Regions from separate parts of the Paenarthrobacter sp. 2TAF44 genome, predicted to be linked through region 1. Evidence: predicted binding sites of a transcription regulator. Region 1 holds the regulator's gene; each other region holds the start of a gene.
What was found. Region 1 encodes Rex, which represses fermentation and respiration genes when NADH is low (regulators of the CRP and FNR family bind a similar motif). Its sites were predicted from a motif close to CTTGTGAANNNNTTCACAAG; they were not measured.
Positions count from the first base shown of each region.

Region 1 (7,380 bases):
CACATCGGGACGCTTGTGCCCGGACGTTCTTTCACGTCGCGTTCTTGGCAAACCCGGATGCAACGGATGGGTCCATCCATGCAGTCCGTAGCGCCCGCTTGATCTGCAGAACGGCGTTGCCAAAGTTGTCCGCCAGGTCCTCTTTTCCGAAAACGAGGACAGTCCACCCCGCTGCTCTAAATGCCTTATCCCTGCGCCGATCGCTATGGATCTGTTCCTCCTCAAGGTGATGGCCGCCGTCGTACTGGATCGCGAGGCGACGGCTCTTGAAGCCCAAGTCTGCTGATGGCGAGAACGGGTCGTCCGCGCGGAGCATCACCTGGAGCTGAGGCTCGGGCAAGTTGGCGTCGAGCATGGCTAAACGAAGCAAAGTCTCTGGAGCTGAGTCGGCCCCGACGCGCATGAGGTCCAGGGCTTCCCGTGCCCGGACTACGCCTTGACGGTTCTTGTGCCGTTCGACCATGCTCCGAAGCCCTTCGGCAGTGGCGAACGGTGTATCGCGCCCCTCAAGATTCAGCCGTGGAATGCGAATCAACTGATCTGCCACGCATACGAGGTCATGAAGGGGGAGACGACGCGCCAAGTCCAGCCATGTTCGGGCTCGAGTGCTCATCCAAATCCCTTGGACTTGCTCAATTTCTCCCTCGAAGAGCGTTTCAGTATGCCCTATGATGCCTTTGCGCCGGACCGACGGCAGACGTCGCGGTTTGCTCAAATGCAATTCATTTGAATCCGATAGCCACGCCGGCAAGACAAAACCATGGAGCCTGGCTGCCGTTGTATGGGAGATCCAAGCGCCAGGGCTAGCCGAGGAGAGGGAACGAGCCGCTGAGGAAAGGTCAAAATCCCAGTCAGTTGGCCGGTACAGACCCCTACTAACGGGAACGATGCTACTGCTGCGCCAAATGTCTGAAGGATCGATGCCCGCTGCCTTGGCGTCGTTCAGGCTGAACGGTCCCAAGAGCGGGCTGGATTGGTTGAATAACGAATTCTGCATACCCGCATTGTTCCTTGGAAGCCGCTAAGCGTGCAGAAGTTATCCACAGGTAGGCCAGCAGCACCAGAGGATGTGGGAGAGGAACGCTGGAAACGCGTGGGGATTTGAGGGAGGAACGGTGGAAACGCGTGAGGATGTGAGAGAGGAACGGCTAGCGGGGCCCGCGGAACTTTGAGAATCCGCGCCAAAGCCCGTAGATGGCACCGCCCACGGTGGCCGCCTTCAGCCCCAGGGTTGCTGCACGGCGACCGGATCGGAAATCGTAGACGGGCCAGTTGTTGTCGCGGGCATGCCGGCGCAGCTTGGAGTCGGGGTTGATGACCACAGGGTGGCCCACCATAGTGAGCAGGGGGATGTCATTGGCGGAGTCGCTGTAAGCCCAGCAGTGGTCCAGGTCCAAGCCTTCTTGGTCAGCTATGAGCTGGACCGCGATGGCTTTGGCCGGGCCGTGCAGAATGTCACCGACAAGCTTGCCGGTATACATTCCGTCATGGACTTCGCCGACAGTTCCCAGCGCGCCCGTCAGCCCCAACCTTGTGGAGATCACGGTGGCAACCTCAATGGGGGTCGCCGTCACCAGCCATACCCTCCGGCCTACACGGAGGTGTTGCTCGGCGAGCGCTTTGGTTCCAGGCCAGATCCGGGACTCGATCATTTCGTCATAAACTTCTTCGCCCAGGGCTTTGATGTCCTCCACAGTGATCCCGGCGGCCAACGTCAGGGCTGAGTCGCGCACGGCATGGACGTCGTCCATGTTCTCGCCGCGCATTACAAACTTGAACTGCTTCCACGCGAAGCCAGCCGCCTGGGACAGCGTGAAGGCCTTGCGTTCGTACATCTTGCGGGCCACATGGAAGAGGCTGGCGCCCTTCATCAAAGTGTTGTCGACGTCGAAGAAAGCGGCTTCGCCGGTGTGCTGCGGAACCTTGGCGTCGGCGACCACAGCGGCGTTCTTCTCGTCGGGCATGCCTTGAGTCTAGTCAATCGCCAGGCCCCGGCGTTGAGGGCGCACGGTGGGGCTGCCCCGTGGGGATGTGCAAGAGCGTTGGGGAAAGCGGTCAGGATGTGAGAGAGCATCGGTGGGAAACCGGTCGGGATTTGAGAGAGCGTTGGTGGAAAGCGGTCAGGATGTGAGAGAGCATCGGTGGGAAAGCGGTCAGGATGTGAGAGAGCATCGGTGGGAAAGCGGTCAGGATGTGAGAGAGGGTTGGGGCGGTTACCGTTGTGTCATGGCTATTCCCGACGTCGTTCTCCTCACCAAAGCTGACTGCCACCTGTGCACGGAGGCGCGTGCCGCCGTCGAGCGTGTTACCTCGGCGCTGGGAGTCCAGTGGACCGAGCAGGGAATCGACGGTAACCCGGAATTGCAGGAGCGTTACGCGGAGGAAATTCCAGTGGTGCTGGTGGATGGGGTCCAGCGCGACTTTTGGAAGATCGACGAGCAGCGCCTGACCCGTACGTTGAAAAGAGTCCTTGAAAGCTGAGGATCAGGGGGACTCTGTTACCCGGAAGTACCGGCTTTTGTTGAGTCCGGCCAAGGGCCATAGAGTGGAACAACAAGCGACGCAATGGAGAAAACCGTGACTGCGCTGGAACCGTCCCCGGGGGCAACAAGCGGGGACAACGAACCTGCCGCCAAGCAGATCCCGCCCGCGGCTGTGGCCCGGATGACTCTCTATTTGCGCGCGCTCAACTCGCTCCTGGCCGAAGGCGTGGAACGTGTGTCATCGGACGCGTTGGCTGAGGCTTCGGGCGTCAGCTCCTCTACGCTCCGCAAGGACCTTTCCTACGTCGGCTCGTACGGAACCCGCGGGGTGGGCTATGAAGTCCAGTACCTGAGCCGTCACATTGCCGCAGCCCTTGGCCTGACGCACGACTGGAAGGTCGCAATCGTCGGTGCCGGTAACCTCGGCAAGGCGCTGGCGCGGTACGGCGGCTTCGAGTCCCGGGGCTTCGACGTCGTGGCTATTTTCGACGCAGACCCCATGGTGATCGGCAACGAGGTGGGTTGGTTGCGGGTCAGCGATTCAGCGGAACTTGAACGCGTCCTGGAACGCACCCACACCAACATGGTGGTTCTGGCTTTGCCGGCCACCGTTGCCCAGGCAGTTTGCGATCGCGTCATCGCTGCAGGGATCCGGAGCATCCTGAGCTTTGCTCCGGTTCTCCTGCAGGTTCCGCCGCACGTGAACCTCCGCAAGGTGGACATGGCCACCGAGCTGCAGATCCTCGCCTACCACGCACAACGGGCGCAAACACCGGGTCAGGCTGTCTAGCCTTACCGGGTCCGCGCCCGCTGACGTTATTACAAGAAGCTTGGCGGCTTAGCGGCCGTAAGGGTTCTGGTAAGGGTTGCCGAACGGCTGCGGCTTGCGGAAGTACGGAGCCGACGCCGGCAGGTACAGCAGGACGATTGCGGCAACTCCCAGCAGGATCACCAAGAGCTGCAGGATGCCGTACGTGGCACCGAACTGGAACAGTCCGGCGAGGCCAAGGACAGAGATCGCCGCGAAGACCGTGCCCAGGATCCTGGCCCAGTTCTTGCCCTTGCGGACCGGGAATGCAACCAATGCATAAAGGCCCAGGGACACGATGGCCCCAATGATCGCGGCGACGACAATGCCGCCACGCATGCCTTCGATGGAGCCTTCCGGGAATTCAGTGCCCTGCTGTGCCGCCTGCTGGAGCATCGAATTGATGAAGGCATCCGAGCCCGTGGTGGCCAGGATGAGTGAGCTGATGGCAGACAGGATGCCCGCTGCGATGATCATCCAGAAGGAGATGTTGACCAGCTGCGGAACCGTTGTGGGACCTGGCTGCTGGCTGGGCCAGTTGGTGTCCTGGCCATATTGCGGGGCCTGCTGACCATAGGGAGAAGGCTGCTGGCCGTACGGGGACTGCTGACCAAACTGTGGCGACTGCTGGCCGTACTGGGGAGCCGGGGGCTGACCGTACTGGGGTGCGCCCGGGGACTGCTGACCGTACTGTGGAGCGCCCGGGGACTGCTGACCGTACTGTGGAGCGCTCGGCTGCTGACCATATTGGGGAGTCTGCTGACCGTACTGCGGTGCGTGCTGGCCATACTGGGGCGTGGATGGCTGGCCCGGCTGCTCAGGCTTGTTGGCGTCGCCCTTGTTCGCGTCGCCCGAATTGGCGTCCCCCGTGTTGGACGGCGGGTATGGAGGGTTGCTCATGGCATTCCTTTGCTTGTTCGACTGCTGGTGCGGCTGCCGGGATCAGCAAAAAGACCCTGCCCCCAGCCTGATTCTGCTTCCACCGTACCTCCGGGATCCGGCGCTGCGGATGATCACACGCAGGAATTTGCTGCTTGGCGGTGAAATCATCACGATGGCGTACGCCTTCATGATGAAAGCCGTGGTGGCCCAACGGACCACCACGGCCTTGTACACCTGTCAGGGCGGCTCGGATGAGAGCCCGACGGCGGTACTTCAGGGGGTTAGACGGCGCCCTTTACTGCCTTGAACCACAGCTGCGAGTTCGGCAACCACATCAGCACAACGGCCACCGCGCTGACGAGGAAACCAAACCAGTTGCCACCCAGGCCTGCACCGGGTCCGCCGGCGTTGATGGAGCCAAAGATGGCGAGCAAGAGCGAAACAGCGGCAAGGATGGTGAGGGCAAGGCGTGCCCATTCCTTCCCTTCCTTCATCTTCATGGCCAGCACTATCTGGGCGGCTGCAACAGCCAGGCTGATGATCAGGAGAACCAGAAGGAGTGCGGCAACTCCTGGCATGAAAGCGAACGCTGCGATGATGGCGAAAAGCCCAATGAGGCCAAAGAGGAGCCCCAGGAGTCCCGAGATCACCCAAATGAAGTAGGACACTTTGAGCTCGGTGGGCAGGCCCATGGTCTTGAAGAGGCCCGAGAAACCACCTTGCGGAAGGACGTCATTGAAGTTGCGGGGTCCGTCGGTGGGCATTTCGAAGTGGAAACCACCCGGCTGTCCTGGTTGCGCCGGCTGACCCGGTCCCGGCTGACCCGGTCCCGGTTGCGAATACTGTCCGGGTTGCGAATACTGGCCAGGTTGCGACGGCGGCTGGTAGCCCTGGGGTGGTTGGTAGCCCTGCGGCGGTTGGTAACCCGCAGGAGGAACGTTGCCGGGCTGCGGAGGCTGGGCGCCGGGCTGCTGAGGCTCTGGTGCTTCATCTGGGTTACTCATGGCATCACTTTAGACCGCAGGTTGAAGGATGCATAGGAAATTCGGAGCTACTTCGCAGCTAACTACAGGCTGTTTGCCGAATAATCGCAGGGTGACTTCTGAGTACGCGAAACGGCGCCCCCACAGCGGAACTGTGGTGGGGCGCCGTTTGCTCGGGACTGCCTTGCAAACTCCCGTGGAAGCTGCTGTTGAAACTGCCGTGGAGTTATGCAGCTGCCGGTGCGATGAACGCGAGTTCCAGGTTGATGACAACCTTGTCGCTGACCAGCACGCCGCCGGCCTCAAGCACTGCGTTCCAGGTCAGGCCGAACTCCTTGCGGCTGATGGTGGTTTCGCCGGAGACGCCTGCACGGGTGTTGCCGAAGGGATCCACTGCCACGCCGTTGAATTCGGTTTCGATGGAAACTTCCTTGGTCACGCCCTTAATGGTGAGATCGCCCACAAGATCGAAGCCGTCGCCGTTTGCCTTGACGTGGCGGGAGACGAAAGTGATCTCCGGGTACTTCTCCACATCGAAGAAGTCTTCGCCCTTGACGTGGCCGTCGCGGTTGACGTCTCCGGAGTCAAAGCTGGCGGTCCGGATGGTTGCGTTGACCTTCGAGTCGGTCAGCGTCTCGCCAACTTCGAGGGTGGCGTCGGCATCCTTGAAGACGCCGCGGACCTTGCTGATGCCTGCGTGGCGGACTGTGAAGCCGATCTCGCTGTGGGAAGCGTCGAGGGTCCAGATGCCGGTGGTGACGTTGGCGGGAAGGGTCATCATGATGTTGCTCCTGTATGTAGTGGAAGGTACCGCTGGCTTGCCCGGTCGACTGGTTGATGCATTTACTTGAAACGTCAACCGAGCTTCGTGTCTAGTATAAACATGCATATGCATCTTTTATTCCAACTCTACGGAACATTTCTGGAAAACTTTGAGTTCTACTAGCGGTAGAAGATTTCGGATCGCCCCGCTTCTTTGAGAAACTGGTAAACATGCCCCAAGCAACTGTCCATCTGCTTCGCCATGGCGAGGTCCATAATCCCGATGGCGTCCTCTATGGCCGGCTGCCTGAATTCCATCTGTCCGAGCGGGGCCGGGAGATGGCACGCATGCTGGCTGAGCACTTCGCCGTCCGCGCAAGCGAGGGTGCCAGGATTGTCCACCTGGTAGCCTCGCCGCTGACGCGCGCCCAGGAAACGGCCATGCCCACTGCGGAGGCACTCCATCTCGAGATCCATACAGACCCGAGGATCATCGAAGCGGAGAACCACTTCCAGGGACTCCACCCCACCCGCAGCGAATTCTTGAAGCCCAAGCACTGGTTCTATTTCCGGAACCCCCTGCGCCCGTCCTGGGGCGAGCCCTACAAAGAGCAAGCCGCGCGGGTCCTGGCTGCTGTTGAAGACGCACGGGTCAAGGCAATCGAACTGGGTGGCGACGGCGCTGAGGCGATCCTTGTCAGCCATCAGCTTCCCATCTGGTCCACCCGTCTGTCCGCCGAGGGCCGCCGGCTGGCGCACGACCCCCGTAAGCGTGAATGCACCTTGACCTCCCTGACATCCCTGACCCTGGACGGCGACGGCAAGATTGTGCGGGTCGAATACAGCGAACCTGCTGCGGTGCTCCTTCCCGGTGCAGCAAGCACCCCGGGGGCGTAGACAGATGGATAACAACCTCTCGCGCCGCGGCGTGCTCACAGCCGGTGGTGTCCTGTTGGCAGGACTTACCATGGGCCTGTCAGCCTGCGCCCAGAAGGACTCCCTCGCAGAGCAAGCCCGAAAAGGCGATAACAAGAACTATGTAGCCGGGGATGGCTCCGTCACCGAGTTCGCCAAAGCGGACCGCGCTGCACCCGTGGCGCTCAAGGGCACACTCTTCAACGGAGACACGGTCAAGCCCGAAGACCTCAAGGGCAAGGTCACGGTCTTGAACTTCTGGTTCGCGGCCTGTGCCCCCTGTCGCGTCGAAGCTCCCCAGCTTGAAGCCCTGCACCAGGAGTTCAAGGACCAAGGCGTTCAATTCTTCGGCGTTAACCTGCGTGACGAGAAAGCCACGGCGGAGGCCTTCGACAAGACCTTCAACCTCACCTACCCGAGCTTCAACGACAAAGACGGTGCCGTGCTCCTGTCCGTGTCCGGAATCGTTCCTCCGGGTGCGGTGCCCACCACATTGGTCCTGGACAAGGAGGGCAAAGTTGCCTCCCGTGTCCTCGGCGAAATTGAG
Region 1 covers NZ_JBFRFP010000029.1:14,240-21,619, reverse strand. The annotation lists gene AB4Z15_RS21595 (endonuclease domain-containing protein) at 32-613, opposite strand; gene AB4Z15_RS21590 (HAD family hydrolase) at 1,149-1,964, opposite strand; gene AB4Z15_RS21585 (glutaredoxin family protein) at 2,227-2,481, shown strand; gene AB4Z15_RS21580 (redox-sensing transcriptional repressor Rex) at 2,566-3,273, shown strand; gene AB4Z15_RS21575 (hypothetical protein) at 3,322-4,191, opposite strand; gene AB4Z15_RS21570 (hypothetical protein) at 4,455-5,177, opposite strand; gene AB4Z15_RS21565 (YceI family protein) at 5,383-5,934, opposite strand; gene AB4Z15_RS21560 (histidine phosphatase family protein) at 6,150-6,815, shown strand; gene AB4Z15_RS21555 (TlpA family protein disulfide reductase) at 6,820-7,380, shown strand, end outside.

Region 2 (7,380 bases), on a different contig from region 1:
CTGGCAACTGGGACACGGTCACCTGACGCTGTAAATGGTCTGCTGATCGGGGCAAGAAGAAAGGACGCGCATCATGGCGTCCTTCTCCGCCTGTGTGACCCAGAGCTTGTAGGCTGCCTTGACGGAGATCTGCCGTGCTACGTAGTGACACCGGAAGTTCTTGTTCGGCGGGAGCCAGGTGGCGGCGTCGCCTGCGCCCTTCTTCACATTCTCGGGCCCATCAGCTGCAATCAGGTTCAAGGGATCATTTGCCAGCCTTTGACGCTGCTGCACCGTTAATTGCTTGGCACCCTTCTGCCATGCGTCGGCGAGGGCGACAATGTGGTCAATCTGAACATCAGCGCTGGTGTCCTGGCCCCGACGGAAGGTCACGTGGGCGCCCGTGTAGGGTTCGTGAAACTCTCCAGTGGCAACCTTGCATGAGGAACCGCTGGTGAACTCCACCGACGACAGGTCCCTGCGCAGGATGTCGTTCCTGGTATCGCATCCGTTTCGGTCCGCATCCAGCCAGGCCTGGCCGAATGCGGTTCGCTCATAGTCTTCCTGGGATGCCCGCCCCTTGACTTCCAGGCCTTCCAGTGCGGCGCTTGCCTTCTCCGCGGGAACAGCCTCGATGCCGGAAATGGGTTTCATCCAAGCCGGGTTAAATACCGGCGCATCAGCGGGGCCGGAGACCCAAGGCTCAGCCGCGTTGAACTGGCCGGTGGTGAAGAACCAAGACAGTCCTGCCACGAGGGTGGCGGCCACTAATCCTAGAATGGCCCAGGCTTGGCGTGATCGTCTGCGCGCGCGTTTGTAGGCAGACCAGGTGATACTCAAGGGGCTCCGTCCAGTCGGGGTGGGTGGTGTCCTTCGAGCGTAGGACACGGCACCGACAGTCAGAGCCGATATCCACAGTGTGTAGGAGAAGTCACACTGCAGTGGTGGGGTTCTTCCCCGGGTTACTGCTCACGCATAACGCGTTGCAGGTCTTCCGCAGCCACCTCCAGCAGCGTACGCAATTGCTGGACGCGTTCGTCGCTGACGTCCCCCGCGGCGTTTGCTGCGATGGCCTGGTCCAGCAGTTTCTGTGCCTGCTTGTGGTTGGCCCGTGCTACGTCCAACGCGTGTTCCAGCGTTGTCTCGTGTTCCAAAGTCGATTCATTTTCCATGAACCCATTTTGGTCAGGTTTCCCGGCTGATGCCAGTGACACAGCCGGGAAACCCGTGAATACTTCCCGGCTTAGGCGTTGGCTGCCTCAAGCACTGCGATGGGAGCCACGATGTCGCGGGCAGGGAAGGACGGCGGGTTGACGCCGGCCATTTCCTCCATGACACGGACCACCTGGCAGGAGTAGCCGAATTCGTTGTCGTACCAAACGTAGAGCACGAGGTTCTTGTCGTTGGAAATAGTGGCCAGACCATCAACGATGCCTGCGCGGCGGGAACCAACGAAGTCGGTGGAGACAACGTCCGGCGAGTCGATGTAGTCGATCTGCTTCCGCAACGGCGAGTGCAGCGACATTTCGCGGAGGTAGTCGTTGACCTCATCGCGTGTGGTGCCATTGGCAAGGTTGAGGTTCAGGATCGCCATGGACACATCCGGGGTAGGTACGCGGATCGCGTTACCGGTGAGCTTGCCCTGAAGTTCCGGAAGCGCCTTGGCAACAGCCTTGGCTGCGCCTGTCTCCGTGATAACCATGTTCAGGGCTGCCGAACGGCCGCGGCGGTCTCCCTTGTGGAAGTTGTCGATCAGGTTTTGGTCGTTCGTGAACGAGTGCACCGTTTCAACGTGGCCGTGGATGATACCGAATTTGTCGTTGATGGCCTTCAGTACCGGAGTAATGGCGTTGGTTGTGCACGACGCAGCGGTGACGATCTTGTCGTCATCGGAGATGTCGGACTGGTTGATTCCGTGGACGATGTTCTTCAGATCGCCCTTGCCCGGAGCCGTCAGCAGGACACGCGCAACACCCTTGCTCTGCAGGTGCTGGGACAGGCCCTCCGCATCGCGCCAGCGTCCGGTGTTGTCCACTACCAGGGCATCCTTGATGCCGTAGGCGGTGTAGTCCACGGTAGCGGGGTTGTCGGAGTAGATGACCTGGACCTGAACGCCGTTGGCAGTGATGGTGTTGGCTTCTTCGTCCACGCGGATGGTTCCTTCAAAGGAACCGTGTACGGAGTCGCGGCGCAGGAGGCTGGCACGCTTGACGAGGTCGTTCTCGGCGCCCTTGCGGACAACGATGGCACGCAGCCGCAGGCCATGCCCACCACCGGCCTTTTCAATCAGGATGCGGGCCAGGAGGCGGCCGATGCGTCCAAAGCCATAAAGCACGACGTCGGTGCTGGTGCGGTCATCAGCGCCACGCTTTCCGACGATTTCGGCGAGCTCGGCCCGCAGGAACTCATCCAAGGAGGTGCCGTGGCCCTCTACGCGGAACTTCTCCGTAAGGCGGGCAATGTCGATTGCAGCCGCACCGAGTTCCAGCTCAGCAAGAGCGTTCAACAGGGGTGCGGTTTCTTCGAGCAGCAGCTCGGTGTTGCTCATCCGGCGCGCAAAGCGGTGGGCCTTCAGGATGTTCATGGTCGACTTGTTGATCAGGCTCCGGCCGTGGATGCTCGTGACCACGTTGTTTTCCCGGTACAACCGGCCGATCACCGGAATCATGGCCTCGGCGAGAGCCTCCCGGCCCATCCACTTATCAAGACAAGAATCTGACGTCTGGCTCACAGAACTACCTTCCTTGGGTCAACCACATACGTCCTCGTATGCAGATGGCGGCCGCCCGGAGTAATCCTGCGGCACGGGCACTGGCCGGGCTTCGGTCCACCCACAGCGCCTTGAACGATTGCAAAGAAAAGACCGCCGGCTGCGAACGCAGTCCCGGCGGCAGAACATCTACGTTCATAACAAGTCTAAGGCGGAAGGGCGTCCTCTTGGGTGCCGGGGGGCGTGAAATCACTCACATGGCAGTCACAATGGACGTCATATGCCCGGGACCTCAGTGGCGAATGTGGATGGGTTGACCGATACGCCGGGTTCTGTCATCCCTTGCCGTTGCCGGCAAAGGAGTGGCGGCCATCCATCTACGAACGCCGTTGCCGACGCCCTCCAGCAGCCTACCCGGACACTCGGGCGAGCAGCCCTCAAACGTGTCCTGTCTGGCCTTGCTCCGGGTGGGGTTTACCTAGCCTCCCCGGTCACCCAGGGAGCTGGTGGTCTCTTACACCACCGTTTCACCCTTACCTGCCGCATGCTGATGCAAGCACCATCACGCGAAGGCGGTCTGTTCTCTGTGGCACTGGCCTGCGGGTTACCCCGAGTGGGCGTTACCCACCACCCTGCTCTGCGGAGCCCGGACGTTCCTCGAGCCACTTCCGTGACGCGCGACCGCCTGGTCAACCCATCCGCCGTACAGTCTACCGGCGTCGAGGGTTGCCCCGGTCACCGGTAATATCGTCAGGTGCTGATTCTGCTGCCGCCTTCCGAAGGCAAGACCCCCGCTGTCAAAGGCCCCGCCGTCGAATGGGAGTCACTCAGCTTTCCGGAACTCAACCCCTACCGCGCCAAGGTCCTGGAATCGTTGGGCACCGTCAGCGCGCACGAGGACGCCTTGGCGTTGCTTGGCGTCGGCGCCTCGCTGAAGGACGACGTCGAACGTAATACCCGGCTGCACGCAGAACCGGCGGCGCCGGCCCACCAGGTCTACTCGGGAGTCCTGTATGACGCGCTCGGCTTCAATTCGATGACGCCGACTCAACGCCGCAAGGCAACCGAATCGATTTTGGTGATTTCGGCACTGTGGGGTGCCATCGGTTTTGGTGACCATGTGCCGGCTTACCGGCTGTCCATGGGAACGGCACTGCCCGACGTCGGACGCCTCGCCTCCTTCTGGAAGCCGAACCTGAATGCGGCCCTCGCCAAACGGGCTGAAGGAGAATTGCTGGTTGATTGCCGTTCCAGCACGTATGCAGCGGCGTGGGCTCCACCAGCAGCGCAAACCGTCACAGTGAATGTTTTCAACGAGGCCAACGGCAAGCGCACTGTGGTGAGCCACTTTGCCAAGCACACGCGAGGTGAGTTTGCCAGGCATCTGCTGACCAGGCGCGGGAAGGCGCCCGCATCACCCGATCAACTGCTAAAAGCGGCTAAAGAGATTTGGCGGGCGGAACTCGTCCCCGGCACTGCCCGCAAGCCACACGCCCTTAACATCATCCTGACCAGCTGACTGAAGCTGTCAGTTCCACTCCGCCGAACGAACCAGAATGACACCGGAATCCGGGCAGAAGACGATGTCGTCTTCAGCAGCGGCCTTGACTTCGGCCAGGTCACCGGGGCTGAGCATCATGCCCGACCCCTCGGACTTCCCGTGGAACAGCCGGGCAGCCCCGACGCCACGCTTGGCAATCGTCTTCTCATAAACTGCGAGCATTCCGGCGTCCAGAGCCTCCGCGAAAGCGGCACGCTGCCCGCGGACCACGGTTTCCTCGGCTGCGATCTCAGCAATTGCCTCATCCAATTCGGCGCGGATGCCGGCAAATGAACCTTGGATGTCATCCACGATGGACTGTTGTGCGGACTGGCGCTCCCGCAGGGTGTCCAAACGCTCCAGGATTTCAAGCTCGACATCCTCCAGGTCAGAGCGGCGCTTGTTAAGGGATGCGATGTCACTCTGAAGCGCCACCAGGTCCTTGGAGAGGCCGGTTCCGCTGTTAAGCCTGGCTTCGTCCCGTTCGATGCGGGAGGCGACCTGCTCCACGTCCGCTTCGGAACGACGCAGTTCAGCTTCGGCGTCGTGCACCGCCATCTTGGCAGCTCCCAGTTCACCATTGGCTACATTCAGTGCGTCCTGAAGGTCAGCTATCCGCGGATCTGTTTCCAGCACCTTCCGGCGGCCGGCCAACGATTTGAGCTTGGCATCCAGTCCCTGCAGTTCAAGCAATTTCAGTTGTTCTGCCGGTGCTGCTTTCGCCACGCTTACCTCCGCTTGTATCGCTTCCGGCGCTGGGGATCAGTTCCGGATGGACGGCCCGTGTTTATTGGGATTGTCCGTATCTTCTAGACTCTAGTCCCCGCCGGGAGTGAGTATGAAGTCCCAAGGATCGCTGTTGGTGCTGCTCACGCGGATCTCGACGTCGTAGCCCTGATCGCCCAGTACGTTGCCGAGCGCTTCCGCGGCTACGGGCAGCCACAGCCATTCACTGGCAAAGTGTGAGACGTCGATGAGGTACGGCCGGCCGTTGACCGCCCCTTCGCGCGCTTCCGACGCCGGATGGTGCCGCATGTCTGCTGTCACATAGACATCTGCATTGCTGGCCCTGACGGCATCGAACAAGCTGTCGCCCGCACCACCACAGACGGCGACGCGCCGCAGCAGACCGTCCTTGTCACCGGCCACGCGAACCCCTCCGGCCACCGCGGGGAGCATCCCAAAGACTCGGGCAGCGAAATCACCCAGGGTCATGAGCTCAGGAAGGTCACCAACCCGGCCAATGCCTTCCTCGGGCAATCCATTGGCGGCAGGGGTCAGTGGAGCAACATTCTCCAGGCCAAAGGCGTCCGCCAACACGTCCGATACGCCCCCGACGGCGGAGTCACCGTTGGTATGGACGGTCAGGAGTCCGGTGCCCGCTTCGATCAGCCGGTGCACGGCCAAGCCCTTCGCGGAGGTGGCCGCGACGGAGTTCACGCCTTTGAGCAGCAACGGGTGATGGGTAATCAAGAGCCCCGCTCCCCACTCAATGGCCTCGTCGATGACAGCCAATGTAGGGTCCACAGCAAACAGGATCTTGGTGATGGGCGTGTTGGGGCGCCCAACGACGAGGCCTACCTCGTCCCAGTCCTCAGCCAAGGACTCTGGCCAGAGCTCCTCAACAGCAAGCAACACCTGGCCAAGAGTCGGGTCCCCGCTTGCTTCCACTGTCCCGGCGTCGTCGCTGGAATCCGCATCAGAAATGGCGGTGTCTACTGCTTCCATACTCTTATTCTTACCTACTGGACCCGATGGGGCAGTTTTGGTAGCTGCCGTACCTGCCCAGCGGCGTTATTGTCCCGTAAGGTATTGCGGGAATCATCAGGCCCTCCAATCCATTGAAGAGATCATGAAAACTTTTGTACTTGGTGGTGGATGCTTCTGGTGCCTTGATGCCGTGTACCAGAAAACCCGCGGTGTCAGTTCGGTAGTTTCCGGCTATACGGGTGGCCATGTCCGAAACCCTGACTACTACGACGTCTGCTCGGGAACTACCGGTCATGCAGAGGTGGTTGCGGTGACATTCGACGAAACCGTGGTGCCGGAGGAGGTCATTCTTGACATGTTCTTCGCGTTGCACGACCCCACCACGTTGAACCGCCAGGGCTACGACACAGGCACCCAATACCGTTCGTCGATGTTCTACACCACGACGGAGGAAAAGATCCTCTTCGAAGAAGCCATCGAGCGCGCGCAAGCACTCTGGGCCAATCCGATTGTGACGGAAGTAAGCCGGCTACCCGAGTTCTATGAGGCAGAGGACGTCCATCAGAACTATTACGCCAAGTTCCCGTACCAGGGCTATTGCCAGGTCATCATCAATCCAAAGCTGGCCAAAGCGCGGAAATATTACTCTGCATGGCTAACTGCTTAGCAGGGTTTCGATGCGGCTGGTTAGGCTGACCTCAGCATTCCCTCTTCAGAGATAGGCATAATCTTCATGGCAAGGATCTACGACGACGTCACCCAGCTGGTCGGCCGCACTCCGCTGGTCCGTTTGAACCGGCTGACCGAAGGCCTTGAGGCCACCGTTGCGGTCAAGCTTGAGTTCTACAACCCGGCCAACAGCGTGAAGGACCGTATCGGTGTGGCCATCATTGACGCCGCCGAAAAGTCCGGTGCCCTGAAGCCTGGCGGAACTATTGTGGAAGGCACCTCCGGTAACACCGGAATCGCGCTTGCCCTTGTTGGTGCTGCACGCGGCTACAAGGTCATCCTGACCATGCCTGAAACCATGTCCACGGAACGTCGCGTCATGCTTCGCGCTTACGGTGCAGAGATCGTACTGACTCCCGGTTCCGAAGGCATGCGCGGCGCAGTTGAAAAGGCGCAGGAAATTGTTGCCAACACAGAGAACTCCATCTGGGCTCAGCAGTTCGCCAACCCGGCCAACCCGGAGATCCACCGCAACACAACAGCCGAGGAAATCTGGGCTGACACAGATGGCGAAGTAGACATCTTTGTTGGCGGCATCGGTACCGGCGGTACCGTGACCGGCGTCGGGCAGCTCCTTAAGGAGCGCAAGCCCGAAGTCCAGATCATTGCCGTTGAGCCCAAGGACTCCCCCATCCTTAATGGCGGCAGCCCTGGTCCCCACAAGATCCAGGGCCTGGGCGCCAACTTCATTCCGGAGGTCCTTGACACGAAC
Region 2 covers NZ_JBFRFP010000020.1:13,755-21,134, reverse strand. The annotation lists gene AB4Z15_RS18225 (acyltransferase domain-containing protein) at 1-34, shown strand, start outside; gene AB4Z15_RS18220 (HNH endonuclease family protein) at 19-819, opposite strand; gene AB4Z15_RS18215 (hypothetical protein) at 942-1,151, opposite strand; gene AB4Z15_RS18210 (glyceraldehyde-3-phosphate dehydrogenase) at 1,223-2,710, opposite strand; RNA gene rnpB (RNase P RNA component class A) at 2,995-3,386, opposite strand; gene AB4Z15_RS18200 (YaaA family protein) at 3,444-4,208, shown strand; gene AB4Z15_RS18195 (zinc ribbon domain-containing protein) at 4,218-4,955, opposite strand; gene AB4Z15_RS18190 (Nif3-like dinuclear metal center hexameric protein) at 5,046-5,957, opposite strand; gene msrA (peptide-methionine (S)-S-oxide reductase MsrA) at 6,082-6,606, shown strand; gene cysK (cysteine synthase A) at 6,673-7,380, shown strand, end outside.
Region 2: a site for Rex is predicted at 2,930-2,949, ahead of AB4Z15_RS18210 (glyceraldehyde-3-phosphate dehydrogenase). Genes of this name have one in related genera too.

Region 3 (7,380 bases), on a different contig from region 1:
ACGTGGAGAGCAACGGCCAAGTGAAAAGGACGCCCGTAACGCCGAACCAGATAAGCAGCGGTTTGCGGCCAATCTTGTCCGAAATCAAGCCATAGACCGGCTGCAGCAGCATGAAGATGAACAAAGCCCAGAAGTTGATGACGGAGGTATCGGTCTTGGCGATGCCGGACGTATCGTTCATGAACTTCAGAATGAAGTTGGTGTACGTGTAGAACGCCACCGTGCCACCGAGCGTGATGCCAATGCAGATGAGCAGCGGCTTCCAGTGCTTGGTGAACAGCAGCTTCATGGTCCCCGGCTGTGCCTCGCCTTCAACCTTCACGTGGGCGGCGCGGAGCTGATCCGCGGAAAGCGTTTCTTCCATGGATCGGCGAAGCCAGAGGACAACCAATGCAGCCACGCCACCGATCGCGAAAGGAATCCTCCAGCCCCAAGCAGTCAGGTCTTCCTTGCTCATGGTGTTCTGCAGGATCACGAGCACCAGGAGGGCCAACATCTGCCCGCCAATGAGTGTCACGTACTGGAAGCTGGAGAAGAAGCCGCGGCGCTTGGCAGTCGCAGCCTCGGACATGTAGGTGGCGCTGGTGCCGTATTCGCCGCCGACCGAGAAGCCCTGCACAACGCGGATGAAGACCAGCAGGATCAGGGCCCAGAGCCCAATCACGTCCTGCGTTGGCAGGATCGCGATAGCAAACGAACCGGCCGACATCATAGTCACACTGAGGGTCAGTGCTGCCTTGCGGCCCTTACGGTCCGCGTAACGGCCGAAGAACCAGCTGCCGATCGGACGCATGAGGAACGACGTCGAGAAGACCGCCATAGCTTCGAGGCCAGCCTGCAGATCGTCCGAGGAATTGAAGAAGTGCGACTGGAAATACGCCGCGAAAACCGTATAGACGTAGAGATCGAACCACTCCACGAGGTTGCCCGCGGAGCCTTTGAGGATGTTGCTCACGGCCTTGCGTGTCTGTGCGGCCTCGCTGAGGGGCGCAGCTTGTTGGGTGCTCATCAATGAACCTTCCTGGACGGCGCCTGCGATGGCAGCCGTGTCTTGCATGAGTTCGTTCTGTCCATGAAGCTCTTGCTCATGGCGTCCTTGCGCATGGCTCTTCGTCGACTAAGAAAGGTCCTCCATGGGTGAAGAGGACATAATCCAAACTATTGGTGATGCAGGGCACAGCCAACGCTGGAAGCGATTTCCTAACACTTCCTTAGGTTTCAAGCCCCTGAACGCCCTAAACGACGTGAACACCCTGAACGACGTGAACACCCTGAACGACCTGAACGCCCGACGGCGGTGTGCGGCTTTGCTTTGATCCCGCCTTTGCGCTGTGGCCCCTTCCGGATGTTCTCTCACGTCCTGACCGCTTTCGGCGGTTCCTCTGTCACGTCCTGATCGGTTTGGGCGGATGTTCTCTCACATGCTGACCGCTTTCGGTGGATGCTCTGTCACGTCCTGTTTCCTTGCTGCGGACAAGAGCGGATCGCGGGGTTACTGTTCAGGCATGGCGACTATTTCTCAGCCATCCCCGACCCCTCGGCTCACCTTGAGGAGGCTATTCGGAAACCTGCCCCTGCCGCCGGGCCAAGTGACCGGAGTGGCCGTGATGTTCTTTCTCGGAAGAACTAGTCCGCGGTCCTTGCCCGGCCCTGACCTGCTTCACCGGATGGTGGGTTCCGGGCTGCTGGTGATTGGCGGTGGGCTGAATGCCTGGGCTTTGGCCGAACGAGACCGCCGCTCGACGGGCAGTTTCGATTTGGAGAGGCCTGAGGAACTCCTGACGAGCGGTCCTTATGCAATGACCCGCCATCCTATGTACGTGGGGTGGTGGTTGATCCACTTGGGTGCGGGGACACTCACCGGTTCATCATGGGTGGTGGTGACCCTGCCGGTCGGAATGCTCATGGACCATTTGGGCGTGCTGCGTGAAGAGGCTGCGCTCTTGGAGGCCTTTGGGCGGCCCTACGCGGAATACGAGAAAAGGGTTCACCGCTACCTAGGCACAAGATCACGACGCCGATGACCGCTCGCGCACTGCGGGATGTGAGAGAACATTGCCCGGAAAGCGTCGGGATGTGAGAGAACGTTGCTGCCCGGAAGGCGGTGATTATGTGAGAGAAGGCAGGTCGTTGATCCGGACGATTTTCCAAACGGAAAGGCGCGCGATTCCTGCAGCGACGGCAATGCTCAAGGGAAAGGCCCATGCTGAGGGATTCCAAAACCCTCCGAAGGGGACACTCACAAGAGCCGGGGTCGCAAAGAAGGCAGCGACATGAATCCATTGATTCCGGATGCGTCGCAGTGCCAGGCCCAACAGTGAGCCGACCGCAGCAGCGGCTCCCCATGTTGGCGGGGCACTGAAGGCGAACAAGACGACGCCCCATGCTGGGTTTGATAGGGCTAGGAGGACGCCAAAGACAAGGTGTGACATCAAGATCCCGATGATCAGGGCCTTCCAGCCCAAAACCACTCGATCCTTTGGTCCGTAGATCCAGACTTCCGAACGGGCGGTCAGACTCATCACTTGCCCCCCGCGATCGCATTGAGCGCGCCGCCCAGAGCTGGATAGGAGAAGGTGAAACCCGCATCGACTAACTTCCGGGGTTCGACCCACCGGCTCTTCAACACCAGTTCCGTCTGTGTCCGGATGAGGACAGCTCCGGCTTCGAGCAGCCAAGCTGGCGTCGGGAGTCCACGGGACCCATACTCTGCCGAATAAGCGACATCAGTTCGCGGTTATCCACGGCATATGGCGTTGCTGCGTTTACTGCACCAGTAAGTGCAGACTGCCCGTGGACAAATGCCACCGCGCGGAACAGATCCTCCACGTGAATCCAGCTGAACTTCTGCGTGCCCGGCCCCATACGCCCACCTAAACCAAGCCGGGCCATAATCCGCAGAGGAGTCATCACGCCACCGCCCGGACCGAGGACGATCGCAATGCGAAGGGGAACCTTTCGAGTGCCCGGAACATGGGCAGCAGCCAGCTCGTCCTCCCAGGCACGGGCAACTGCCACGGAGAACCCGCTACCCAGCTCACCCCATGCTTCGGATTGTGGACCGTCCTCCGCGTGCCGATAGATGGTGCCAGTGCTGGAGTTGATCCACGTCGTGGGCGGCTGGGCACATCGAGCAATGGCACGGCCCAGGGCACGAGTCGTTAAGACCCGGGAGTCTACGATCTCCCGGCGGTTCCTGTCATTGTAGCGGCAATTCACAGATCGTCCGGCGAGGTTCACCAGCAGTTCGGCGCCGTTCAGCACCCTGGTGATGGCGCCGTCGTCGTTCCATAAAGCATCAGCTGAACCGCCTCGTCCAACCGTTCGCACCCGCCAACCCTCTGTGGCAAATCGATGCCTGAAGTAGGTGCCGATGAACCCGGTAGCGCCCGCAAGTGCCACTGTCCGCTCCATCACGAGCCTTCCTTCACGCTGCGGACGAGTCCCAGAACGTCGTCGAATACCTTGCCGACGCCAGGAATCTTCGCCAGCGACAACCCCCTCGCTACCAAGGGCGCGGCACCGTCGATCAGTTTCCGTGTGCGGCGTTGGCCCTCGGATTTGTCGTAGACCCAGAAAAGGGCGACACCCATATATGCAAGCCACAGCAGCTCCGGTAGATCTTCGCGCAGTTTCTTGGCGACGGCGGGGGAGGAACCGTCGACGGCGGACCGGAAGATCGCAAGCGAAGCCTCGCGGGCGGCGGTGGACGCCTCGCCAAATGGATTGACTGGCGACGTCGGCCGGATCGCGGTTGCGATGAAATCTGAGCCGAACTCGTGATAGGGCGCCATGACGTCGACGCCCGTGTGCAGCACGGCTTTCAGTCGACCGGCGAGATCGTGGACGTCGTTGAGAACCTGTGCCGCAACCTCCGCATGCTCGTTCTGGACTTGGATATACAGCTCCTGGACGAGCTCATCCTTCGATGCGAAGTAGTAGTAGGCATTGCCGACGGAAACTCCCGCCTCCTGTGCAATCGCGCGCATGGTGGTCTTCTCGAAGCCGATTTCCCGGAACATTCTTAGTGCGACGTCGGCTACAAGCTGCCGGGTCTGTTCGCTTTTTGTTGCCATGGCACTGCTCCTCGAACTAAATTTGAACGTGTTCAATAACGAGTATAGCTGCATATTTGAACATGTTCAGAAAACGTTCGGAAGGAAGCCGGTTGGATGTGAGAGAAGATCGGTGGAAACCGGTCAGGATGTGAGAGAAGATCGGTGGAAACCGGTCAGGATGTGAGAGAACGTTGGTGGGTGGGACAATAAAGCTGGTGTCGGGCTGAGCCCCACCAACAACAGTGCTAATACAGCCGGGTGCCTGAACCAACAGCGCCCGCGCGAACCACTACGAAATGGATGACCCATGCCCTCGCCTTCCGGCTCCAGCACCTTGAGCAAGCCTGCACCCCGCTTCGCTTCGATCGGATCCCCGTACTTTGGCATCATGCTCGCCGTCATGGCCGTGGTGCTGATCCTGTCCAATATCGGCGCATCCAAGGGCGTCGTGCTTGGTCCGATCATCACCGATGGCGGATTCTTCCTGTTCCCCCTGGCCTACATCCTGGGCGACGTTATGAGTGAGGTCTACGGCTTCAAGGTGGCACGCAAGGCCATCATTACCTCCTTCGCTCTCTCAGCCTTCGCTTCACTCTGCTACTGGGTGATCATCGTGCTGCCTGGCTTCACGGATGAGTACGGAACCGCCAAGCAAGCGGCTATCGAAGGCGCACTCGGCCCCGTCCCGCAGATCGTGCTCGCTTCACTTCTGGCCTTCCTCGCGGGTCAGACCATCAACTCCTGGATTCTGGTGAAAATGAAGGAGCGCACGGGCGAGAAAACCTTGTGGGCGCGGCTCATGGGTTCATCCGTTGTGGGCGAATTCGTGGACACCTTGATCTTCTGCAGCATCGCGGCCTCGGTCATCGGCATCACTGACTTTGGCATGTTCGCCAACTACGTTCTGGTGGGCTTCGTCTACAAGACCGGCGTGGAGTTCCTGTTCGTCCCGATCACGGTGTTGGTGGTCGGCTATATCAAGAAGCGCGAGCCGAGCTACGGGCCAGTCGCAGCCTAGGGAACCCCGCGAGACCTGCCACGCCAACCACAGCTACGAGTAGTACCGGCCCAGCGTCTCCGCCTTGAACTCGAAGAAGTCCCCGGACTCGATGGCCAACCGCGCATCGTCCACCATCTTCACCACGAAGCGCTCGTTGTGAATGGAGATCAGAGTGGCCGAGACCATTTCCTTGGCCTTGTACAGATGGTGGATGTACGCGCGCGAGTAGTTTCCGCACGTGTAGCAGTCGCAGCCGTCCTGCAGTGGTCCGAAATCGGCCTTATAGCGGGCCCCGGACAGGTTGAACCGACCAGACGGGGTATAGAACGCTGAGTTCCGGGCCACGCGGGTGGGCGAGACGCAGTCGAAGGTGTCCGCGCCGTTCTCGATTGCCGTGAAGATATCGTCCGGCTCGGAAATGCCCAGCAGGTGCCGTGGCTTGTCCTCGGGGAGTTCCTCGTTGCACCAGCGCACAATCGTGCCCAGGTTCTCCTTTTCCAGGGCACCGCCGATCCCGTACCCGTCAAAAGGCATGGCCCCGAGGTCCCGGCAGGCCTTTCGCCGGAGGTCCTCGTACTGTGCACCCTGGATCACACCAAACAGTGCCTGGTACGGCTTTCCCACCCGGGAAACAGTCAAACGGGCATGCTCTTCCAAACACCTCAAAGCCCAGAGCCGCGTCCGTTCCAGCGACTCCTCCTGGTAAGCCCGCGAGTTCTGCAACGTGGTCAGCTCGTCGAACGCGAACATGATGTCAGCGCCGATCTGATGCTGGACCTGCATGGAAATCTCGGGGGAGAAGCGGTGTCGGTCCCCGTTGAGGTGCGACTTGAACCACACGCCGTCGTCATCAATGTGCGCCAGCCGTTCCTTGCCGGGTGCCACCGCGTCATCGGGGCCGGAGGTGTCCACATTCTTCATGTCGATGACCTTCTTGAACCCCGAACCCAGGCTCATCACCTGGAATCCGCCGGAATCCGTAAACGTCGGGCCGGACCAATTCATGAAGGCCCCCAGCCCGCCAGCGGCGTCGAGGATCTCAGGGCCCGGCTGCAGGTACAGGTGGTAGGCGTTGGCCAGCACTGCCTGCGCACCGAGCCCGGCAATGGACTCGGGCAGCACGGCCTTGACTGTTGCTTTGGTTCCGACGGCGATGAACGCGGGCGTCTGGATGGTTCCGTGCGGCGTGGTGATGGTTCCGGTCCGGCCCAGGAAAGTGCCGCCATTGGTTTCGATCAAGGCGTCCGACGGCGAACACGTTTCGGTCAGGCGCTGGCCCACCGAAAACGAGAACTCGGATTGCCGTGAAGAAAGACCCGGCAAGGCAGTGGACGGAGGAGACGAGGGCAGGAAAGCGGAAGCTGGCACGCTAACAAGTGTGCCAGCTTTACCCCGGGTAACCTGCGGAACCCTTCCTACGAGCTGTAGTTCTCATCCTTCCACTTGTCCCAGGATGACCTGATGTCCGCCAAGGTGTGAGCCCCCAGATCGTACGTGGAGGCAATCACCATGGAACCGCCGTCGGGCCTTTTGTCAGGGATCGGCAGTTGCTCGGCAACGATCAGCAATCCATCGCCGTGCTCTGCGTAGCTGTGAACAGTGAGCCCCACCTGGTGCCGGCTCTTGAACCAGACCTTGCCCGAAATCTCTTCACCGCTGGAAAGTTTGAGCGAATACTCGTCGCCGACCGGCGGGAGGTCGCCAAGCCCCAGCTTTTCGATGGCGAGGCCACCACTTCCCGGAAGGGACACGAAGTGGGTGCGCCGCTGACCATGGGGGTGTCTCTCAAGGGCGAAACGGAGTTGTTGCAGGAACGTAAGCCAGCCCTGCGTGATGTCCTCGTCCCATTCCGCCCACTCGGAGTCATGGTCCAGCGCGGCGCGCGTGACTTTGACTTCGGTGCCGCCGGAAACAGGGTGGAGCTCAAACTCATCCCCGGCGTGGACAGTCAGTTTGGTGTGATCCGCATTTTCCACAACATCCGGGTGGAAGTAGATCTGTTTGATTTCATCGGCGAGGTCATCGGCTTCCCATCCGTGCCATTGAGCCACCAGGGAGGGTTCGCGCAGCATTGTCCAAACCTGCTGCGCGTCGGCATTAATCACAACGCTCAGATTGTTCGTCATGGCCCCGAATCTACCGCCGTTCGCGTCCGTAAAACAGGTCTTGAAGTTTAGAAGTGCCGGGACTGGGCGGACGAATCCGGGCACCGCTCATTTCAGGCCCGCACGGCATCCAGTTCGATGCCGATGCGCCGGCCCAGCTCCTCTTCTCCGAGTGTCTCGGATCCACCGTGGGCCCGCAGGAACAACAGCGCTTCCA
Region 3 covers NZ_JBFRFP010000010.1:112,053-119,432, reverse strand. The annotation lists gene AB4Z15_RS11760 (MFS transporter) at 1-1,009, opposite strand, end outside; gene AB4Z15_RS11755 (methyltransferase family protein) at 1,641-2,024, shown strand; gene AB4Z15_RS11750 (hypothetical protein) at 2,109-2,522, opposite strand; partial or broken gene AB4Z15_RS11745 (TIGR01777 family oxidoreductase) at 2,522-3,414, opposite strand; gene AB4Z15_RS11740 (TetR/AcrR family transcriptional regulator) at 3,414-4,076, opposite strand; gene AB4Z15_RS11735 (queuosine precursor transporter) at 4,366-5,076, shown strand; gene tgt (tRNA guanosine(34) transglycosylase Tgt) at 5,110-6,426, opposite strand; gene AB4Z15_RS11725 (SRPBCC family protein) at 6,474-7,184, opposite strand; gene AB4Z15_RS11720 (DUF6707 family protein) at 7,277-7,380, opposite strand, start outside.
Region 3: a site for Rex is predicted at 4,130-4,149, ahead of AB4Z15_RS11735 (queuosine precursor transporter). Genes of this name have one in related genera too.